Regions from separate parts of the Serratia sp. Sp408 genome, predicted to be linked through region 2. Evidence: predicted binding sites of a transcription regulator. Region 2 holds the regulator's gene; each other region holds the start of a gene.
The links. The regulator CRP, encoded in region 2, controls carbon source genes, mostly activating them, when cyclic AMP is high. The targets are predictions, from matches to a motif close to ATGTGANNNNNNTCACAT.
Positions count from the first base shown of each region.

Region 1: a site for CRP is predicted at 2,495-2,512, ahead of rbsD (D-ribose pyranase). Genes of this name have one in related genera too.
Region 3: a site for CRP is predicted at 4,747-4,764, ahead of aaeR (HTH-type transcriptional activator AaeR). Genes of this name have one in related genera too.

Region 1 is NZ_JBXUFT010000003.1:335,204-343,033, forward strand. Features, by position in the region: gene ravA (ATPase RavA) at 1-263, opposite strand, end outside; gene kup (low affinity potassium transporter Kup) at 547-2,415, shown strand; gene rbsD (D-ribose pyranase) at 2,604-3,023, shown strand; gene rbsA (ribose ABC transporter ATP-binding protein RbsA) at 3,031-4,536, shown strand; gene rbsC (ribose ABC transporter permease) at 4,543-5,511, shown strand; gene rbsB (ribose ABC transporter substrate-binding protein RbsB) at 5,535-6,422, shown strand; gene rbsK (ribokinase) at 6,488-7,414, shown strand; gene rbsR (ribose operon transcriptional repressor RbsR) at 7,420-7,830, shown strand, end outside.
Region 2 is NZ_JBXUFT010000007.1:166,197-174,026, forward strand. Features, by position in the region: gene AC2AXP_RS18770 (helicase HerA-like domain-containing protein) at 1-1,238, shown strand, start outside; gene AC2AXP_RS18775 (aminodeoxychorismate synthase component II) at 1,297-1,872, shown strand; gene argD (bifunctional acetylornithine/succinyldiaminopimelate transaminase) at 2,005-3,225, shown strand; gene crp (cAMP-activated global transcriptional regulator CRP) at 3,347-3,979, opposite strand; gene AC2AXP_RS18790 (OsmC family protein) at 4,354-4,761, shown strand; gene AC2AXP_RS18795 (phosphoribulokinase) at 4,815-5,684, opposite strand; gene AC2AXP_RS18800 (YheU family protein) at 5,824-6,057, opposite strand; gene AC2AXP_RS18805 (hydrolase) at 6,054-7,034, opposite strand; gene AC2AXP_RS18810 (LysE family translocator) at 7,375-7,830, shown strand, end outside.
Region 3 is NZ_JBXUFT010000002.1:243,963-251,792, forward strand. Features, by position in the region: gene AC2AXP_RS11945 (NAD-dependent succinate-semialdehyde dehydrogenase) at 1-1,274, opposite strand, end outside; gene aaeB (p-hydroxybenzoic acid efflux pump subunit AaeB) at 1,384-3,351, opposite strand; gene aaeA (p-hydroxybenzoic acid efflux pump subunit AaeA) at 3,351-4,286, opposite strand; gene aaeX (p-hydroxybenzoic acid efflux pump operon protein AaeX) at 4,294-4,497, opposite strand; gene aaeR (HTH-type transcriptional activator AaeR) at 4,782-5,693, shown strand; gene uriH (uridine-preferring nucleoside hydrolase UriH) at 5,732-6,664, shown strand; gene tldD (metalloprotease TldD) at 6,725-7,830, opposite strand, start outside.

The sequences.
Region 1 (7,830 bases), on a different contig from region 2:
ATCGACAGTGGACCGAACACTTCCTCCGGCGTGGAGAAGCGCGTCATTAAATATTCGAACGAACGGGCGCTGCGAAAGGCAAACTTCAGGCGGCGGGCGATCAGGCTTTTCGCGATACCCGGCGGACCAAGCAAAAATACGCTCTCGCCGCTCAAGGCCGCCAGCAGGCATAGCCGAATTGCCTCCTGTCGCTCATAAAGGCCGCTCTCCAGCGCGCTGCTGAGACGGGAAATTCGTTCTGCCAATAATGATGAAGACGCCATAATTTTGCCGCGTTGTCCGAGAGTTAGCCAATATTGTTCGAGAAGCCGATAATAAACCACCATTATTTTTAATGGTATAGCTTGTTGATTAGTAAAATTTTTCTATTATCAAAAAGGTTGCCTACTCACATTTTGTGATTTTTTCGCGGCATATTAAAGGGTAGGCAAGCAGGATAATTCGTGCATACTGTGCGCCTTTTGGTGGACGTAACGGATCTTAGAGCCCGTATCCCTGGTTGATGCGGATGCATCGCTAACGGTTGTTCTAGTTAAAGAAACGCATATGAGCACAGAACGCAAGCAGTCCCTATCCGCAGTAACCCTGGCGGCCATCGGCGTGGTATACGGTGATATTGGCACCAGCCCGCTTTATACCCTCAGAGAGTGTTTCTCTGGCCATTATGGTTTTGATGTCCGACCCGATGTGGTCTTTGGCTTTTTGTCGCTGATTTTCTGGATGCTGGTGATCATCGTCTCACTGAAGTATCTGACGTATGTAATGCGCGCAGACAACGCCGGCGAAGGCGGCATCTTGACCCTGATGTCGTTGGCCGGGCGCAATACCACCGCGCGTTCGACCGCCGTACTGGTGATCCTCGGTCTGATCGGCGGCAGCTTCTTTTATGGCGAGGTGGTGATCACCCCGGCTATCTCGGTGATGTCGGCCATTGAAGGGCTGGAAATCGCCGCGCCGTCGCTGGATCCCTTTATTGTCCCGCTATCGATACTGGTACTGACCCTGCTGTTTGTCATCCAGAAACACGGCACTGGCAGCGTCGGCAAGCTGTTCGCGCCGGTGATGCTGGTCTGGTTCCTGACGCTGGCGGTGTTGGGCGTACGCAGCATCATCGCCAATCCAGAGGTGTTGCAAGCGCTGAACCCAAGCTGGGCGCTGAATTTCTTCCTTGAATACAAAAAAGTCTCATTCTTCGCGCTGGGCGCGGTGGTGCTGGCGATCACCGGTGTGGAAGCGCTGTACGCCGATATGGGCCACTTCGGCAAGTTCCCGATTCGCCTGGCCTGGTTTACCGTGGTATTGCCGTCACTGGTGCTGAACTATTTTGGCCAGGGCGCGCTGTTGCTGAAGGATCCCGAAGCGATTAAAAACCCATTCTTCCTGCTGGCGCCTGATTGGGCACTGGTTCCGTTGCTGATACTGGCGACGCTGGCCACGGTTATCGCCTCGCAGGCGGTGATTTCCGGCGTGTTTTCCCTGACGCGTCAGGCGGTGCGTTTGGGGTATCTGTCACCGATGCGCATTATCCATACTTCGGAAATGGAGTCAGGCCAGATCTACATTCCGGTGGTGAACTGGATGCTGTATATCGCGGTCGTGCTGGTGATCCTCGGTTTTGAGCATTCCAGCAACCTGGCGGCGGCCTACGGCATCGCCGTCACTGGCACCATGGTGCTGACCAGCATTCTGGTGACCTCGGTGGCGATCAAGAACTGGCACTGGAACCGCTTTTTGGCCGTCGGCATTTTAGCCATCCTGCTATTTATTGACGTGCCGATGTTTTCCGCCAATGCGTTGAAACTGTTCTCTGGCGGTTGGTTGCCGCTGACCATCGGGCTGGTGATGTTTATCGTAATGACCACCTGGAAGAGCGAGCGTTTCCGCCTGCTGCGCCGAATGCACGAACATGGCAACTCACTGGAGGCGCTGATCGCATCGCTGGAGAAATCGCCACCGGTACGCGTTCCGGGCACCGCCGTATTTATGTCGCGGGCGATTAACGTGATTCCGTTTGCCCTGCTGCATAACCTCAAGCACAACAAAGTGTTGCATGAACGGGTTGTGCTGCTGACGCTGCGCACCGAAGACGCGCCCTATGTGCACAACGTGCGTCGGGTGACCATTGAACAGCTGTCGCCAAGCTTCTGGCGTGTGGTGGCGAGCTACGGCTGGCGTGAAACGCCGAACGTGGAGGAGGTTTTCCACCGCTGCGGGCTGGAAGGGTTACCGTGCCGCATGATGGAAACGTCATTCTTTATGTCGCACGAGTCGCTGATCCTCACCAAGCGCCCGTGGTATCTGTTCCTGCGCGGAAAATTGTTCATCGCGCTGAGCCGCAATGCGCTGCGCGCACCGGATCAGTTCGAAATACCGCCGAATCGGGTGATCGAACTGGGTACCCAGGTCGAGATCTGATTTCGCCGGGGTTCAATCAGGCTCTGCCATCGTGCAGAGCCTTTTTTATTTGTGCCGTTTGCCTAACGTGATCGAAACGTTTCGATGGTGATCACATTTCCCGCTTTCCGCCGTTGCCTTCCCCTGCCGATTTTTTACACTCTATGGCGAGCGAAACGTTTCGCTCACGAAGTGACGTGGAGTGATAAATGAAAAAAGGTCTGCTACTCAATTCTGACATTTCTGCGCTGGTGGCGCGGTTGGGTCATACCGACCAGATAACCCTTTGCGATGCCGGATTGCCGATTCCGGCTGCGACACCGCGCATCGATCTGGCGCTGACGCAAGGCGTACCGACGTTTTTGCAGGTGTTGGCAACGGTAACGCAGGAAATGCAGGTCGAAAGTGCTCTGCTGGCGGAGGAAATCGTCAAGCAGAACCCGTCGCTCCATGAGGCGCTGTTGGCGCAACTGGCGCAGCTGGGTCAGGCGCAGGGCAACACCGTCAGCGTGCGTTACATCAGCCACGCTGAATTCAAGGCGCAAACCGAACACAGTCGTGCGGTGATCCGCAGTGGCGAATGCTCGCCGTACGCGAATGTGATCCTGTGCGCCGGCGTAACTTTCTGAGGCATTTATGCAACCTTTATTGCAACTGAAAGGGATTGATAAAGCCTTCCCCGGGGTGAAAGCGCTGTCCGGCGCGGCGCTTAGCGTGTATCCCGGCAGGGTGATGGCGCTGGTGGGCGAAAACGGCGCTGGCAAATCCACCATGATGAAAGTGCTGACCGGTATCTACAGTAAAGACGCCGGCAGCCAGCATTTTCTCGGCAAAGAGGTGGCATTTAACGGTCCAAAAGACTCGCAGGACGCCGGCATCGGCATTATCCATCAGGAATTGAACCTGATCCCGCAGCTGACGATTGCAGAAAACATCTTTCTTGGCCGCGAGTTCGTCAACCGCTTTGGCCGTATCGACTGGCCGCGCATGTACGCCGAAGCCGACAAACTGTTGGCGCGGCTCAACCTGCGTTACAGCAGCCACCGGCTGGTGGGCGAGCTGTCGATCGGCGATCAGCAGATGGTGGAAATTGCCAAGGTGCTGAGCTTCGAGTCGAAAGTGATCATTATGGATGAGCCGACCGATGCGCTGACCGACACCGAAACCGCCTCTTTATTTAAGGTGATCAACGAACTGAAAGCGCAAGGGCGCGGCATTGTTTACATCTCGCACCGCCTGAAAGAGATATTTGAAATCTGCGATGACGTCACGGTGTTCCGCGACGGACAGTTTATTGCCGAACGTCCGGTCAGCGAACTGCACGAAGACTCGCTGATCGAAATGATGGTCGGCCGCAAACTGGAAGAGCAGTACCCACGCCTGAATTTGCCGCGTGGTAAAAAACGTTTGCAGGTCAGCCATCTTTCCGGCTCCGGGGTACATGACGTCAGTTTCGATCTCTACCAGGGCGAAATCCTGGGCGTATCCGGATTGATGGGCGCCGGGCGCACCGAGCTGATGAAGATCCTTTACGGCGCCGCCGCGCGCCGCAGCGGGAGTGTCACCCTGGACGGCCGCGAGGTGAACCCCCATTCCCCACAGGACGGTCTGGCCAACGGCATCGTCTACATTTCGGAAGACCGTAAGCGTGACGGACTGGTATTGGGCATGTCGGTGAAGGAAAACATGTCGCTGACCGCCCTGCGTTATTTCAGCCGCGCCGGCGGTGGGCTTAAGCATGCGGAAGAACGGCTGGCTGTCGGGGACTTCATTCGTTTGTTCAATGTAAAAACCCCTTCAATGGATCAGCCCATCGGCCTGCTTTCCGGTGGCAACCAACAGAAAGTGGCGATCGCCCGTGGGCTGATGACCCGGCCGAAGGTATTGATCCTTGATGAACCGACGCGCGGCGTCGACGTCGGAGCCAAGAAAGAAATCTACCAGTTGATCAACCAGTTTAAACAGGAAGGGCTCAGTATCATTTTGGTGTCTTCCGAAATGCCGGAAGTGCTGGGGATGAGCGATCGCGTACTGGTGATGCATGAAGGCCACCTCAGCGGGGAATTCCCGATTGAGCAGGCTACTCAGGAAGCGTTGATGGCTGCGGCCGTCGGCAAGCAATACGGCGTAAAGCAGGAGTAATCAGATATGAGTTCCCAGACTATCGCAGCTAAGCGCTGGTTCAGTAAAGAATGGCTGTTAGAACAGAAGTCGCTGATTGCGCTGCTGGTGCTGATCGCCGTGGTTTCAACCATGAGTCCGAACTTCTTCACCGTGAACAACCTGTTCAACATTCTGCAACAGACGTCGGTGAATGCCATTATGGCGGTCGGCATGACGCTGGTTATTCTGACCTCCGGCATCGATCTGTCGGTGGGGTCATTGCTGGCTCTGACCGGCGCGGTTGCTGCGTCGATCGTCGGATTTGAAGTCAACGCCGTGGTGGCGGTTGCCGCCGCGTTGGCGCTGGGGGCTGCGGTAGGCGCCTGTACTGGCGTGATCGTCGCCAAAGGCAAAGTCCAGGCGTTTATCGCCACGCTGGTCATGATGCTGTTGCTGCGCGGGGTGACCATGGTGTACACCAACGGTAGCCCGATCAATACCGGTTTTACCGACGTGGCGGATACCTTCGGCTGGTTCGGCATCGGCCGTCCGCTGGGCGTACCGACGCCGATCTGGATCATGGCCATCGTGTTTATTGCCGCCTGGTACATGCTGCACCATACCCGCCTGGGCCGCTACATTTACGCACTGGGTGGCAACGAAGCGGCGACCCGTCTGTCCGGTATCAGCGTCGACCGCGTCAAGATCATCGTTTATTCGTTGTGCGGCCTGTTGGCAGCGCTGGCCGGAGTGATCGAAGTTGCTCGCCTTTCCTCTGCGCAACCGACCGCCGGTACCGGTTATGAACTGGACGCCATCGCCGCAGTGGTGCTGGGTGGCACCAGCCTGGCGGGCGGTAAAGGACGGATCGTCGGTACGCTGATCGGTGCGCTGATCCTTGGTTTCTTGAATAACGGACTGAATTTGCTGGGTGTTTCTTCCTACTACCAAATGATCGTGAAGGCGGTAGTCATACTGCTGGCGGTTCTGGTAGACAATAAAAGTAACAAGTAACCTCCCCTACAGGAATCACGACCATGAAAATGAAAAAACTGGCAGTACTGGCTTCAGCTTTTGCGCTGAGCGCCACCCTGAGCGCGAATGCGCTGGCGAAAGACACCATTGCACTGGTGGTATCGACGTTGAACAACCCGTTCTTTGTTTCAATGAAGGAGGGGGCGCAGCAGGAAGCCAACAAGCTGGGTTACAACCTGGTGGTGCTGGATTCACAAAATAATCCGGCGAAGGAATTGGCCAACGTGCAGGATCTGATGGTGCAGAACCCGAAACTGCTGTTGATCAACCCAACCGACTCCGATGCGGTCGGCAACGCCATCAAAATGGCCAACCAGGCTAAAATCCCGGTAATTACGCTCGATCGCGTGGCGTCAAAAGGCGAGGTGGTCAGCCACATTGCCTCGGATAACCGCGTGGGAGGCAAAATGGCCGGTGACTTTATCGCCAAGAAGGTAGGGACCGACGCCAAGGTGATTCAGCTGGAAGGGATTGCCGGCACCTCTGCCGCGCGTGAGCGAGGCGAAGGCTTCAAACAGTCGCTGGATCAGAACAAATTCACGCTGTTGGCCAGTCAGCCGGCCGATTTCGATCGTACCAAGGGCTTGAACGTAATGCAGAACCTGCTGACCGCACATCCACAGGTTCAGGCGGTGTTCGCGCAGAATGACGAAATGGCGCTGGGTGCCCTACGCGCACTGCAGACCGCCGGTAAAACCGACGTGGTAGTCGTGGGCTTTGATGGCACCGCCGACGGTGTAAAAGCGGTTGAAGGTGGCAAACTGGCGGCAACCGTGGCGCAGCGTCCGGATCAGATCGGCGTCATCGGCGTCGAAACCGCCGATAAAGTACTGAAAGGCGAGAAAGTACCGGCTACTATCCCGGTAGATCTGAAACTGGTCACCCAATAAGTGTGATCGCGTGCCGCCGGAACGAGCGTTGTCGGTGGCGCGCACTGCAAGCAGGAAACAATGCGATGGAAACAGGAAAGCTGGTGGTTCTGGGTAGCATCAATGCTGACCATATCCTTAATGTCGACCAGTTCCCCCGGCCGGGCGAAACGGTGATCGGGAAGCAGTATAAAGTGGCGTTTGGCGGCAAGGGGGCCAACCAGGCAGTTGCTGCCGGCCGCAGCGGCGCGGATATCGCCTTTATTGCCTGCGTGGGCGCAGATGATATTGGTGAACGCATTCGCCAACAGTTGGCCGGCGACCAGATTGATACTCAGCCTGTTGAAGCCATCGATGGCAGTACTACCGGCGTGGCGCTGATATTCGTTAACGGTGACGGTGAGAACGTGATTGGCATCGATGCTGGCGCCAATGCGGCACTCACGCCGCAATATCTTGAACGTTACCGGCAGTCGGTGATCGACGCGGCGGCGTTGCTGATGCAGCTTGAGTCGCCGCTGGAAAGCGTTATCGCTGCGGCGCGGCTGGCAAAACAGCACGCTACCCGGGTGATCCTCAACCCGGCGCCGGCACGGGAATTGCCGGATGAACTGTTGGCGATGATCGACATGATTACCCCCAACGAGACCGAAGCACAGCGTTTGACCGGAATTGCTGTCAATAATGATGCTGATGCGGCGCGTGCTGCCAGCGTGCTGCATGCTAAAGGCATCGAAACGGTGTTGATCACCCTTGGCAGCCGAGGCGTGTGGCTGAGTGAAAACGGTGACGGCAAGCTGGTGCCGGGCTTTCGAGTCAAGGCGGTCGACACCATCGCCGCTGGCGATACCTTCAACGGCGCGCTGTTGACGGCGTTGCTGGAAGGACAGACCCTGAACCAGGCGGTGCGGTTCGCTCATGCGGCGGCGGCTATTGCCGTTACGCGTCCGGGCGCGCAGCCTTCGGTACCCTGGCGTGCCGAGATCGACGCCTTCTTGCAGCAGCAGGGGTAAATGCCTTGGCCACCATGAAAGATGTCGCTCGCCTGGCGGGTGTTTCAACCTCCACGGTTTCGCACGTTATCAATAATAATCGTTTTGTCAGCGATAGCGTGCGCAGCAAAGTGATGGCGGCCGTCGAACGGCTCAACTATGCGCCTTCCGCGCTGGCTCGCAGTCTAAAGATCAACCAGACGCGTACCATCGGCATGCTGGTGACCGCCAGCAATAACCCGTTTTACGCCGAGGTGGTGCGCGGGGTAGAGCGAAGCTGTTATGAGCGCGGCTACAGCCTGATTCTGTGCAATACCGAAGAGGACGCGGCGCGTATGAATCGCAGCATGGAAACCCTGCTGCAAAAACGCGTCGACGGGTTGTTGTTGATGTGCACCGAAAACCATCGCCCTTCGCAGGATGCGCTGAGCCGCTAC
Region 2 (7,830 bases):
AAGCCTGTACCATTATTCCGTGGGATATTTACGGTGAAAAAGGCCACCCGATCCGCGCCACCGTATCCGATCTTGGCCCACTGCTGCTGGCGCGTCTGCTGGATCTGAACGAGGTGCAAAGCGGTGTGTTGCAGTTGGTGTTCAAAATCGCCGATGACAACGCCTTGCTGCTGCTGGATATGAAAGATCTGCGTGCCATGGTGCAGTACGTCGGCGACAACGCCAAGCAGTTCCAGACCCAATACGGCAATATCTCCTCCGCTTCGGTCGGCGCCATTCAGCGCGGGCTATTGACGCTGGAAGAGCAGGGTGCCAATCAGTTCTTTGGCGAACCGATGCTCGACATTAACGATCTGATGAAAACCGATGCCAATGGCCACGGCAACATCAACCTGTTGGCGGCAGACAAACTGATCAACCAGCCAAAACTGTACTCGGTCTTTCTGCTGTGGCTGCTGGCCGAGCTGTTTGAACATTTGCCGGAAGTGGGCGATCCGGAACAGCCGAAGCTGGTATTTTTCTTTGATGAGGCGCATCTGTTGTTCAACGACGCGCCGCCGGCACTGCTGACCAAGATTGAGCAGGTGGTACGTCTGATCCGCTCAAAAGGCGTCGGCATCTATTTTGTTACGCAAAACCCGCTGGATATTCCCGACAGCGTGCTGGGCCAGTTGGGCAACCGTGTGCAACACGCGCTGCGTGCCTTTACGCCACGCGATCAGAAAGCGGTGAAGGCGGCGGCGCAGACCATGCGCGCCAACCCCGACTTTGATGCGGAAACGGCGATTACCGAACTGGGCGTCGGTGAAGCGCTGGTGTCGTTCCTGGATGAAAAAGGGCGGCCCAACGTGGTGGAGCGGGCAATGGTCATCGCGCCGGAATCGAAGATGGGCATGCTGGGTGCCGACGGGCTCAACAGCGCGATCAATAAATCGCCGCTGTATGGTCGCTATGAAGATATGGTCGATCGCGAGTCCGCCTATGAAAAACTGTCTTCGGAAGGTTTCGCCACCGTAGGCACGCCACCGCCGGGGCAACCGGCACAGAAACCGGCGGCGGATGCAGCCGGTGGTGGCCTGATGGGCGGGTTGAACGATCTGCTGTTCGGCTCTACCGGTCCACGCGGCGGCAAGCGCGATGGTATTGTTCAAACGGCGGCCAAGAGCATGGCTCGCGACCTCGGCAAGCAGATTTTGCGCGGCGTTTTGGGATCGATTATGGGCGGCCGTAAAAAGTAAGCGGAAAATTTCGTCAGCGGCAGTAAACTAGCGCAGCTTTTTTCTGCCTGGACATGTCATGCTGCTGCTGATTGATAACTACGACTCTTTCACCTACAACCTGTACCAATACTTCTGCCAGTTGGGCGCCGAAGTGTTGGTCAAGCGCAACGATGAATTGCAACTGGCCGATATTGAACGGCTTGCGCCACAGCGACTGGTGATTTCACCCGGCCCGTGCACGCCGAATGAGGCGGGCATTTCTCTTGCTGCCATTCGCCACTTTGCCGGCAGGCTGCCCATTTTGGGCGTATGCCTCGGCCATCAGGCGTTGGGGCAGGCGTTTGGCGCCACGGTGGTACGCGCCCGTCAGGTGATGCATGGCAAGACCTCTGCCATTCGGCACCATAACGGCGGCGTTTTTGCTGGGCTGAACAATCCGTTGACCGTAACCCGTTACCACTCGCTGGTGCTGGAAGCCGCCACGTTGCCAGACTGCTTTGAGGTAACCGCCTGGAGTGAGCGCGACGGCGAACCTGACGAAATCATGGGGATCCGCCATCGTCAGCTGGCGCTGGAAGGGGTGCAGTTTCACCCGGAAAGCATTCTCAGCGAGCAGGGGCACCAACTGCTGGATAATTTCCTTAAAAGTTAACCGGTTATGAGTTTTTTTCCTTTTTTGGCGATTTAGGTTTGCCCTTGATTGGTTTTTTATGCATATTTTGTGATTATATTTTCACTTAATGGCAACATTGAAAATCCGATCACGTTCAGGGTGGACCCAATAATGACCGAAAAATACCCAGTCAGCCGCAATACGTTCGACCAGGTTATTCTGCCTGTTTATGCACCTGCCCAGTTTGTCCCCGTCAAGGGCAAGGGCAGCCGAGTGTGGGACAGCAACGGCAAGGAGTATATTGATTTCTCTGGCGGTATTGCGGTGACTGCGCTGGGGCATTGCCACCCGGCATTGGTGGCGGCGCTGAAGCAGCAGGGTGAAACCCTGTGGCACACCAGCAATGTCTTTACCAACGAGCCGTCGCTGCGCCTGGCCAGCAAGCTTATCGCCGCGACTTTCGCCGATCGGGTGTTCTTCGCCAATTCCGGCGCCGAAGCCAACGAAGCGGCATTCAAGCTGGCGCGCCACTATGCCATTACCCGCCACAGCCCGTACAAAACCAAAATCATCGCGTTTTATAACGCGTTCCATGGCCGTACGCTGTTTACCGTCTCGGTTGGCGGCCAGGCGAAGTATTCCGACGGCTTCGGGCCGAAGCCGGCCGACATCGTGCATGTACCGTTCAACGATCTGGCGGCGGTCAAGGCGGTGATGGACGATCACACCTGCGCGGTGGTGATGGAGCCGATTCAGGGCGAAGGCGGTATTACTCCGGTGGATGCGCAGTTCCTGCAAGGTGTGCGTGAACTGTGCGATCGCCACCAGGCGCTGTTGGTATTTGATGAAGTGCAAAGCGGTATGGGGCGCAGCGGCAAGCTGTTCGCCTATATGCACTACGGTGTGACGCCGGATATTCTGACCACCGCCAAAGCGTTGGGCGGCGGTTTCCCGGTCAGCGCCATGCTGACCACCGAGGAGATTGCTTCGGTGATGCAAGTCGGTACCCACGGCACCACCTATGGCGGCAATCCGCTGGCCTGCGCGGTGGCGGAGGCGGCGTTGGACGTGATCAATACCGCCGAAGTGTTGAGCGGCGTCGAACAGCGTCATACGCTGTATGTTGCGGCGTTGCGGGACATTGGCGAAAAATACCGTATTTTCAGCGAGATTCGCGGTATGGGGCTGTTGATCGGCGCCGAACTGACGGCGCCTTACCACGGCAAGGCACGTGATTTCCTCACCGCGGCCGCCGCGCGTGGCCTGATGATTTTAAATGCCGGGCCGAACGTGATCCGATTTGCGCCGTCGCTGGTCGTTGAGCCGCAAGATATTGCCGACGGTATGGCGTTGTTTGAGCTGGCGGTTCAGGACGTGATCAACGCCGGGTAGCTACCCACTGGCGGTCGGCAGACGGTATCGGATGTCCGACTGTGCCCACGGTAAACGGCGCATAAAAATGCCGGTCAGCGTTAACTGACCGGCATTTTTTGAAGCGTGCCGTTTTAATGGATTAACGGGTACCGTAGACGACGATGGTTTTGCCGTGTGCGGAAATCAGGTTTTGATCTTCGAGCATTTTCAGAATACGGCCAACCGTTTCGCGTGAACAACCGACGATTTGACCAATTTCCTGACGGGTGATTTTAATTTGCATGCCGTCCGGGTGAGTCATGGCATCCGGCTGTTTGGCCAGATTGAGCAGGGTTTGCGCAATGCGGCCGGTAACGTCTAGGAAGGCGAGGTTACCCACTTTCTCTGAGGTGATCTGTAGGCGGCTTGCCATCTGCGCCGACAGGCGCATCAGAATGTCAGGGTTCACCTGGATCAGCTGACGGAATTTCTTATAGGAAATTTCAGCCACTTCACAGGCGGTTTTAGCCCTAACCCAGGCGCTGCGTTCCTGGCCTTCTTCAAATAATCCAAGTTCGCCGATGAAATCGCCCTGATTGAGATAGGACAGGATCATCTCTTTGCCTTCTTCATCCTTGATCAGCACCGCAACGGAGCCTTTCACGATGTAGTAAAGCGTTTCGGCCTTTTCACCTTGGTGAATCAGCGTACTTTTCGATGGATATTTGTGGATATGGCAATGAGACAGGAACCATTCGAGAGTAGGGTCTGTTTGCGGTTTGCCGAGAACCATTCGCTGTTATCCTCTGTTGTAATCTGCCTGTATCACAGGGGTCAGAGTTCCCTGTCAAACGTGTTATGGCTGTCCATGAGCGGCGACCATTAACCGTTTTTGAGGCGTGACGTAAAAATACGCTATTGCCCTAGCATATTAACTTGCAGTGAGAGCTGCAAGCTACATTCTGTTAACATACACATTAAGGTGCCTTTCCGTGGGCATTTCCCTGAAAGCGCTGTCCAGAAAGCGTTATTGCGGCTCTGTTTGTAGCACAGAGTGACGCGGGTGTCTTGTGTTGTCTCGCTCACACATGACCAGTATCAGGTTCCGTTGCCAGTTTTGCTGCTAACGCGTAGTCTGATGACAAAGAATCAATCGGAGTCATGAGCATGCAGGCAAGAGTCAAATGGGTTGAAGGGTTAACGTTTCTTGGCGAATCGGCGTCTGGCCATCAGGTATTGATGGACGGCAATGCCGGTGACAAGGCGCCAAGTCCGATGGAAATGGTGCTGATGTCCGTGGGGGGATGCAGCGCGATTGACGTGGTGTCGATTTTGCAAAAAGGCCGTCACGACGTGCGTGATTGTGAGGTAAAACTGACCTCTGAACGTCGCGAAGAGGCACCACGGGTATTTACCCATATCAACCTGCATTTTATCGTCAGCGGTAAAGGGCTTGGCGACAAGGCGGTGGAGCGTGCGGTGGATCTGTCTGCCGACAAATACTGTTCGGTAGCGCTGATGCTCGGCAAGGCCGCCAGCGTTACCCACAGCTTTGAAGTCCGGGAAGTGGCCTAATGGCATGTGGCGCGGTGGCCTAATCCTCCCCGCGCCCGTCCGGTGTCGCCTGGCTACTCAATCTTTTTGCCTTCCAGCAGCCGCTGCACCAGCGGTGCCATGATCAACTCCATCGCCAGTCCCATTTTGCCGCCGGGCACCACCAGCGTATTGATGTGCGAAATAAACGAGCCTTGCAGCATCGCCAGCAGATAAGGGAAATCAATCTGATCCAGCCCGCGGAAGTGGATCACCACAAAGCTTTCGTCCAGCGACGGGATGGCCTTGGCGGCAAACGGGTTGGAGGTATCCACCGTTGGCACGCGCTGGAAGTTGATGTGGGTGCGTGAAAACTGCGGTGTGATGTAGTTGATATAGTCTTCCATCGAACGCACTACCGAATCCATCACCGCTTCGCGAGAATGGCCGCGTTCGCCAGTATCGCGGATCAGCTTCTGGATCCACTCCAGGTTGACGATTGGCACCACGCCGACCAGCAGATCGACCTGCTGTGCCACGTCATGCTGATCGGTGACGACGCCGCCGTGCAGCCCTTCGTAGAACAGCACGTCGGTGGGTTCCGGCAGGGCTTCCCACGGTGTAAAGGTGCCAGGAACCTGGTTGTACGGCACGGCTTCGTCATAGGTGTGCAGATATTTACGTGAACGGCCGCTGCCGCCGTTGCCATATTCACGGAAGCTCTGCTCCAGCAGGCCGAAGTCGTTGGCTTCGGGGCCAAAATAGCTGATATGACGGCCGAGGTCGCGCGCCTTGCGGATCGCCGCGTCCATTTCCGGCCGGGTGTAGCGGTGGAAGCTGTCGCCTTCCAACTGTGCGGCGCGAATATTCAACTGCTGGAATATTTTGCGGAACGCCACGCTGGTAGTGGTGGTGCCGGCTCCGCTGGAGCCGGTTACCGCGATAACGGGATGTTTGGCAGACATACGATATGTTACTCCGTCTAAAATGCGTGTTTTATCCGTCGTACCTCAGCTGCTTTGCTGTAGGCCGCCTCGATGCAACTCGAGTGCTGTAGGGTATGGCACATTGATACCTGATTTTTCCCGTCAGTCATAGGGCGGATTACATTTCTTCCTGACCGGCACGGAACTGGCCACGTGGCATGATATTGACGGTTTCATGCAGTTCCGACCACACCAGCAGCACTTCGCCGCTTTGCAATTGCCGGCGAACGTCCTCCACTTTCTGCGTCAGCGAACGTTCATGCTCGCCGTAGTCAGTGCCTTCGCGCAGTACAAAGGATTCGATCAGATTATTCAGCGTTTCGCTGTCCAGTTCTTTCCAGGGGATTATCACGTGTTCTGTTCCAGATAAGGGGTAAGCCAGGAGGGAATGCGGTATTCCAGCCACATGTAGGGTTTTTTTAGTGAGCCGCCGACGAAGCCGACGTGGCCACCGCATTCCGTCAGTTGATATTCGATATTGTGCGGCAGGCTGGCGAGGTCAGGGATCACCTCGTCGGTCATGAACGGATCGTCCTTGGCATGGATGATCAGCAACGGTGTCTGGATCTTCGGCAGCAGCGGCAAGGCGCTGCAACGGCGGTAATAATCCGTGGCGTCGCTGAAGCCGTGAATGCGCGAGGTAATCAGATCGTCGAAATCGCGAATGCGGCGCAAGCCCTGCAACTGCGGCAATTTCAGCGGCAGGGTGCCGGGATAATGCAGCAGTTTTCGCGTGGCGTTCTGCTTCAACTGACCCAGCAGGTAATGCTGATATACGCGGGAGAATCCCTGATCCATACGCCACGAGCAGGGTTCGAGCATTAACGGTGCCGAGACCACCACCGCCGCGTCCAGCAGGCTATTGCCTTCCTGCTGTGCCAGATAGCAGGCGAGCATATTGCCGCCGAGCGATACGCCGACTGCCGCGGTTGGCGCAGTGCCATAGCTGTCGCGCAACCATTGCAGGAAGAAGCGGGCGTCTTCGGTTTCACCGGAATGGTAAATGCGTTGCTGGCGGTTTGGCACGCCGCTGCAACCGCGAAAATGCATCACCACGCCGAGCCAGCCCTTTTGCTGCCAGGCGTGCAACAGGCCGTGGGCATACGGACTGTAGAAGTTGCCTTCCAGGCCGTGAAACAGCACTACCCGCGGTTTGTCGCGCGCCAGGCGCGGGTCTTCGCTCCAGGCGAGATCGAGAAAGTCGCCATCAGGCAGGTTCAGCCGTTGCCAATGCGGTTTCAGTCGTACGCGACGACGTACCAGGCGTGGCAGCAGCGTTTGCAGGTGCGGATTACTGGCCCCGGTGAGAGGGCGGAAGGTTTCATACATAACGTGAATAAAATTCTTATTGGCGGCTATTGTCTGATCGGTAGAGCACTGTTAGCTTCAATACCACTATTTCCTTATTCGTTGTAGTGGCAGCGACCATCACTGACCGGTCAGTGCCTGGTATGCTCACGCGGGCTTCTTGGCTGCCATACCAACGATTCGGGATATGATTAATAATATACCCCAAATAATTCGAGTTGCATCGAGGCGGCAAGTGAATGCATCCCGATGCGCCTACGCAAACCCGGTGCTTCGGCTCAGGATGCGTAGCCAGCCAGTAAGCAGCTTGCAGCATGACGGGTAAACGCACACACGCATTTGGGTGGGGAGCACCCGTTTCATGGAATCAAGTTTATTTCTTTCAATGCTCGGCTTCCTGTTTGTTGCCGCTATTACGCCCGGTCCGAATAACCTGTTGTTAACCACCTCCGGCGCCAACTTTGGCTTTATGCGTTCGCTGTGGCTGATGCTGGGCATCATACTCGGCATGCAAAGCATTTTATTGCTGGTGGCGTTCGGCGTTGGCAGCCTGATTGTGGTCTATCCCTCGCTGCACCTGGCACTGAAAATTCTTGGCAGCCTGTATCTGCTGTGGCTGGCGTGGAAGGTGGCGACCGCCCGTTATGAAAAGCTCGACACCGATACCGCGCCACCCAAGCCGATTCGTCTGTATCAGGGTTGGCTGTTGCAGTTTCTCAACCCCAAGGCCTGGCTGATGGCGCTGGGCGCGGTGGCCAGCTTCAGCCTGAACGGCGAAGGGTATAATCACTCGATTCTGGCGATCTCGGCGGGGCTT
Region 3 (7,830 bases), on a different contig from region 2:
TGCAGATTCTCGGTATAGAAATAGGCTGCCAGTCCAAACGGCGTGTCGTTGGCGCGTTCGATCGCTTCGCTTTCACTGCCAAAACGGAAGCAGGCCGCCACCGGACCAAAGGTCTCCTCCTGCGCCAGTTTCATCTGCGCATTGGCCTCTGCCAATACCGTCGGCTGGAAGAAATTGCCCCCCAACCGGTGCCGCTCGCCGCCAACCACGATACGCGCACCGTGCTGCAGCGCATCCTTGACGTGCTCTTCCACCTTCTCTACGCCGTCCCGATCGATCAACGGCCCGACCACGACGTCGTGCTCCATGCCATTGCCGACCTTGAGTTTTTGTACCTCTGCCGCCAGCCGGCTGACAAATTTATCGTAAATACCGTCCTGAACAAAGAAACGGTTGGCGCATACGCACACCTGACCGGCATTACGAAATTTATTGGCGATCGCCCCTTGCACCGCCAGCTCCAGATCGGCGTCGTCAAATACGATAAACGGCGCGTTGCCGCCCAGTTCCATTGACACTTTCTTCATGGTTTCTGCCGCGTTACGCATCAGCGTCTTGCCAACCTGGGTGGAACCGGTAAAGGTAATTTTACGCACCGCCGAACTGGCCATAATGGCGTCGCTGATGGCGCGGGTATCGCCCGCCACGCCGTTCAGCACCCCGGCAGGGACGCCGGCCTTGTGCGCCAGCGCCAGCAGTGCGAAGGCACACAGCGGCGTGTTGCTGGCTGGCTTGATCAGTGCGGTGCAGCCGGCGGCCAGCGCCGGGCCCAGTTTGCGCGTCAGCATCGCCAGCGGGAAGTTCCACGGCGTAATCGCCGCCACCACGCCAACCGGCTCACGGGTCGCCAGAATGCGCGCGCCCGGCTTGGCGGGTGGGATGATTTCCCCGTTGGCGCGTTTGGCCTGTTCGCTGAACCACTGAATAAAGCTGGCGGCGTAGTCGACTTCACCCTGCGCTTCCTTGAACGGCTTACCCTGCTCGGTGGTCATCAGCGCCGCCAGAAAATCCTTCTGTTCCAGTATCAGCAGATACCAACGGTGCAGGATTTCACTGCGGGTTTTGGCTGGAGTATCGCGCCAGGCCGGGAATGCCTGGCTGGCGGCGCGGATCGCCGCCTGCGTTTCGCGTTGGCCGGCTTTCGCCACCTGCGCCACCCGTTCGCCATTGGCGGGGTTCAGCACCTCGAACGTCGTGCTGGCGGTATGCCACTGGCCGGCGACGAAATAGCCGGTATTGAAGTATTCACTCTCGGTCAGTTGTTCTACAGACATGCTTGCAGCCCTCCTGAGTGCATGAATCTTCCCGCATCCGCGAGATAACAATATTCTCTCAGTATAGCTGCGGACACGGCCTACTGCGGCAGCGTCCGAGCGGAGGGCATCAATCGATCAAGGCATGGCGATAACGGTGCAGCATATCCGCCAGCCGCCTCACCGGTCCGGTGACGCTAAGGGGAGCCTGATTATCCACCAGTTTCTGCTGGTAGTCGTTCATTTCGCTTAGCAAGCGATCGTAATAGTAGGCGCGCTTGACGTCATTCTTGGCGCTTACCACCCGATCGGCCGTTTTGCGGATTTGCCGGTGGAAGGCCGACAGTTCTTCGCTGGCAGGGATTTCGGCGCGCTGCATGCGCTGGTGCGCAATGATCAGATTCAACGCCAGACGGTATTTGGCAATATCGTTGGGGAACATCATCAACAGTTGGTTCAGCTGTTGATACAGCGCCGGCAGGTGGTTTTCCCGCCGTTTGGCGGCCTTGGTGGTCAGCGCCGATACCGCACTGCCGACAAACTGGTTCAGCAGAGTGCGACCGGTACGTTCGCGCGAGTTGTCACGGATCAGCAACAGCACCATCAGCCCGACGCAGCTACCGAGGAACTGGCCGATCGAGGCATCCAGAAACTGGGTGACGTTAAACTCCATCGGGTTGCTCAGCACCAGAATGTTGATGGTGCCGGCCAGCGTCCCCAGCGACCCCAGCCGCCGTTTTTGCACTTCGATGCCGATAAAGAACGCCAACAGTCCCAGACTGAGGCACAACAGCAGGATGCTCTGCTGCGTCGCCGGGATAATCACCATGAAATACAGCGCGCCGAGCGGGATAGCCACCAGCATGCCGAGCACAAAATCCATCGCCACCATGCGCGGGTTTGGCGTGCGCATCGCCAGTGAGGTAATCACCGCGATAATCACCATAAACCCGCTGCCGGAGGTCCAACCGGTCCACAACCACAGCAGACAGCCGAGTGCCGTGGCGGTAAAGGTACGCAAGCCGTTAATCATCGCATGGTGGCCTTCCGCCGACGTCGGCTTGACCACCACTTCGCTGCGCAGCACGTCTTCTTCCACCGCGCTGACGCTGCTGTTGGTGTGAATGCCCTTGGCCAGCAGCAGGTAACGGGTCGCCGCCCCTACCCAGCTGGAAATGGTAAGTAATGTTTCATCGGTACGGTTGGTGGTCAGCATCTGGCGCAGCAGCTTCATCCGTTTATGGATCTCCTGCGGCGTTTCCGCCGGCACCAGCAATAGTTCGCGGATGTTCTCTTTCACCGCATCCGGGTGGTTGAGCAGGATCAGATAGGTTTCGCAAGCCTGGGTTATCAATGTCAGCGAGAGGGTATGTAGCACGCGCACCCGCCGGTCAACCTTCTGCCAGCGTGAGGACTCCATCATCAGACTGCTGCGCATACCGTTCAGCGCCGTGGTGCCCTTCACCAGATTGCTCCAGGCACGGTCGATATCTTCTTTGTCAGCATTGCTGACGCACATCTGCATCAGTTGGTACTGTTCCACCAGCAGTTTGTCCACCGCACGATCAATATCCTGTTTGATCGAGCGCGGAGAAAAAATCAGATCCGCCAGCACCGCGCTGACGATGCCCAGCACGATTTCGCTACAGCGCTCGACCGCAAACTGCGGGGCTTCCAGCAAGTGTGACTCGCTGGTGGCGACGGTCACGATGATAATCAGCGCGGTATAACCGGCCAATCCCCAGGCGTAGGAGTTTTCCACTTTAATCAGCGAGGAAACCCAGGTGCAAAAACCGGCCCAGACGCAGCACAGCATCAGCATCACCACCGGCGCACGCGCGGTAGTGACGATAATAATCAGGCCGACGAAACAGCCGATGAAGGTGCCGATGATGCGCAGCCAGCCGCGGTGGCGGATGGCGCCGGAAAACGGCTCACCGCCGGCGGCAAACGCCGGTCCGGCTGCGACGATGGCGGCGGTCATGGCAGACCAGCGCGGCGTTTCCAGATTGAGGTGAAAGCCGACAAACAGCGCAAAGACGATGGCAAAGCTCAGTTTGAAGGCAAACCGCAGGCGTATGAACGTCGGACTATTCATTAACCGAACTCACGCAGCCGATGCATCAGGCGTACAAAAGGTGAACTGCCGTCCCGGTCGCGATCGCCCTTGCCGGTAACCACTACCGTCGCGGTGGTGCCGGCCGGATACGGATGTTGCTGATCCTCGGCGTCGAGAATGATTTTTACCGGCACACGTTGCGCCAGACGCACCCATTCCAGGTTGCTGTCGATGGCCGCCAGCCCTTTGCTGTCATTGGTGCTGCTGCTGTTGTTCACCCCGGCTGCCACGCTGTCTACCGTACCGTGCATGATACGGTTGCTGCCCAATGGGGTGATTTCTACCCGATCGCCTTTGCTCAGACCGTGCAGTTTGGTTTCTTCCAGATAAGCCAGTACGTAGAAGGTATTCTTTTTGACCAGCGCAACGGCGGTCGAGCCACGGGTGATGAATTCACCGGCGTGCACGTTAAGATTGGTGATCCAGCCGTCGGCCGGCGCACGCACCGTGGTACGTTCCAGATCCAGCTTGGCCAGGTCGCGCACCGCAATCGACTTCGCCAACTGATGCTGCACGGTTTGCAGTACGTTGTTGGCCTGATCGATCTCTTCCTGCGACATCGCCTGGATACCCAGTTTCACCCGGCGACCGGCTTCGCGTTTTTTCTCCGCTGCCAGCGTCTGGTAATAGGCGACGTCAGCGTTGGCTTCCGCCAGCGCCTGCTGATAACGCGGCTGATCGATGACAAACAGCACCTGCCCCTGTTTCACCAGTTGGTTATCCACTACCGGTACGCTGGTCAGCAGGCCGCTGACGTCAGGCGCGATCGCCACCACATCGGCGGTGAATTTGGCATCCCGCGTCCAGGGGGATTCGGTGTAGAACACCCAGGCCTTGAACACCGCGACAATCCCCAGCAGGACAAGAATCAAAGTGATCGCGATTCTGGCTATTTTTATTGAAAAAGTTTTCACAGCGACCTCAAACGAAAAGACACGAAATCAGATAAAACAGGCAGCAATACAGCGCGGTATTGAACAGCGCCGGATGCCAGACAAAGTCGTAGATGCCGGTCGGTTGCAACAACCGACGTAGCACAAAGAACAGCGCCAGCGAGACGATCAACTCAAAAAATACCGGTGGAAACGACAATCCGAAGATGACCATAACCGGAAGCAAACTCATTACTTTATCCTTATTGTTCACTACACCGGAGAACAAACACCCTACTCATTCACATTCTCTTTACATTCTAGCGGAAGCACGCCACAAGGTGATGACCAGACGGGTTGTCCAGGTCACGAACCTGAAAAAGGGTTAAACTCAGAACTGCGTCCGCGAATGGGAATGCGAGGGTAACCGGGGGGCGGTGACGCCGCTAAAGCATCTTTGACCGCGTTATATTAGCCTGCTTACTATCAAGGCATCAACAATCTGTGATCTAAATCACTTTTAAGCCAGAGTGAACAATGGAAAGACTTAAACGGATGTCGGTGTACGCCAAAGTCGTTGAGTGCGGGTCGTTTACCGCCGCAGCACGTCAACTTGACATGAGCGTTTCATCCATCAGCCAGACAGTGTCCAAACTGGAAAATGAGTTACAGGTGAAGCTGCTTAACCGCAGCACGCGCAGCATTGGTCTGACCGAAGCCGGCAAGATTTACTATCAGGGCTGCCGGCGCATGCTACAGGAAGTGAGCGAGGTGCACGAGCAGCTGTACGCTTTTAACAATACGCCAACCGGAACGTTGCGCATTGGCAGTTCGTCCACCATGGCGCAAAACGTGCTGGCAACCATGACCGCCGACATGCTGAAGGAGTATCCTGGTCTGACGGTCAATCTGGTCACCGGCATTCCGGCACCGGATCTGATCGCCGATGGGTTGGACGTGGTGATCCGCGTTGGTGCGTTACAGGATTCGAGCCTGTTTTCAAAACGCCTCGGTTCGATGCCGATGGTGATATGCGCCGCCAAAAGCTATCTGGCGCAGCACGGCACGCCGCAAAAACCTAACGATATGGTCAATTTTTCCTGGCTGGAATACAGCGTGCGGCCAGACAGCGAGTTTGAACTGATTGCCCCCGAGGGCATCAGTACGCGCATTTCGCCGCAGGGACGCTTCGTCACCAACGACTCGCAGACCATGATCCGCTGGCTGAAAGCCGGCGCCGGCATCGCCTATGCGCCGCTGATGTGGGTGATCGAAGAGATCAAGCGCGGCGAGATCGAGATCCTGTTCAAACGCTACCATTCGGATCCACGGCCGGTGTACGCGCTGTATACCGAAAAGGACAAGCTGCCGCTCAAGGTGGAAGTCTGCATTAATTACTTAACTGAATACTTCAAAAAAGTGAGCGAAGTCTATCAAGAATATCGTTAACGCCAACCGCGCTGCCGCTGTGTGCAATGGGAATAAAAATGAAAAAAATCATATTGGACTGCGATCCCGGACATGATGACGCCATCGCCCTGCTGCTCGCCTGGGGCAACCCGGAGATTGAGCTGCTGGCGGTAACCACGGTGGTCGGCAACCAGACGCTGGATAAGGTCACGCGCAACGCGCTGGCGGTGGCGCGCATCGCCAATATTACCGGTGTGCCGTTTGCCGCCGGCTGTTCGCGGCCGCTGGTGCGCAATATCGAAGTCGCGGCGGATATTCATGGCGAGTCGGGGCTGGACGGCCCACGGTTGCCCGATCCCACGCTGACGCTGGATGCGCGACATGCCATCGATGTAATCATCGACACGGTGATGGCTCATCCGCCAGGCAGCGTGACGCTGGTACCCACCGGTGGCCTGACCAATATCGCCATGGCGGTACGCAAAGAGCCACGCATCGCCGAGCGGGTGAAGGAGGTGGTGCTGATGGGCGGTGGCTATCACGTCGGCAACTGGAGCGCGGTGGCGGAGTTCAATATCAAGATCGATCCGGAAGCCGCACATATCGTGTTCAATGAACGTTGGCCGCTGACCATGGTGGGGCTGGATCTGACCCACCAGGCGCTCGCTACGCCGCAGGTCTGCCAGCGCATTGCCGCCATTGATAGCGCGCCGGCGACCTTTGTCGGTGAACTGCTGCAATTTTTCGGCCAGATGTATCGACAGGCGCAGGGGTTTGACGCACCGCCGGTTCACGACCCGTGCGCGGTCGCCTATGTTATCGATCCGAGCGTGATGACGGTACGCAAGGTACCGATAGATATTGAACTGACCGGCACCCTGACGCTGGGCATGACGGTGGCGGACTTCCGTTTTCCTGCGCCGCAGGATTGCCATACCCAGGTAGCCATGACGCTGGATCAAGACAAGTTCTGGGGTCTGGTGGTGGACGCGCTGGAAAGGATTGGCTGAGACCTCGACATCAACAATAAAGAGCGCCTGTGCGCCCTTTATTATTGCAATGACAGAGGGTTACGCGGTACCGCCCACGGTCAGATTATCCAGCTTCAGCGTTGGTTGACCCACGCCGACCGGCAGGCTTTGCCCCTCTTTGCCGCAAACGCCGACGCCCTTGTCCAGCGCCAGATCGTTGCCGACCATCGATATCTGCTGCATCGCTTCGATCCCCGAACCGATCAGCGTTGCCCCCTTCACCGGTTTGGTGATGCGGCCGTTTTCGATCAGATAGGCTTCCGACGTGGAGAACACGAACTTACCTGAGGTGATATCCACCTGGCCGCCGCCGAAGTTCGGTGCATACAGGCCATATTCTACGCTGGCGACGATCTCTTCCGGTGTCGACTTGCCGGCCAGCATATAGGTGTTGGTCATGCGCGGCATCGGCAGATGGGCGTAAGATTCCCGCCGACCATTGCCGGTCGGCGCAACGCCCATCAGACGCGCGTTGAGTTTGTCCTGCATGTAGCCTTTCAGAATGCCGTTTTCGATCAACACATTATATTGACCCGGCACGCCTTCATCGTCGATAGCCAGTGAGCCGCGACGCCCTTGCAGCGTGCCGTCATCCACCACGGTACAGAGCTCGGATGCCACCAGTTGCCCCATTTGACCGCTGAACACCGACGTACCGCGACGGTTAAAATCGCCTTCCAGCCCGTGTCCTACCGCTTCGTGCAGCAGCACGCCAGGCCAACCGGCGCCCAGCACCACCGGCATGCCGCCCGCCGGCGCGGCAATGGCGGAAAGGTTCACCAACGCCATGCGCACCGCCTCTTTGGCAAAGGCGTCGGCACGCGTTTCACCGCCGACCACTTCCAGGAAGTAGTCATAGCCAAAACGACCGCCGCCACCGCTGGAGCCGCGCTCGCGCTTGCCGTCTTCCTCGACCAGCACGCTGACCGAAAGACGCACCAAGGGACGAACGTCTGCCGCCAGCGTGCCGTCGGTAGCGGCAACCAGCACCTGCTCATACACGCCGGTAATGCTGGCACTCACTTCCTGCACCCGCTTGTCGGCGGCGCGGGCCACTTTATCCACCCGATGCAACAACGCAATTTTCTCTTCGCGCGGCAGACTTTGCAGCGGATCGAGCAGCGAGTACATTGCCGGGTGGCTGA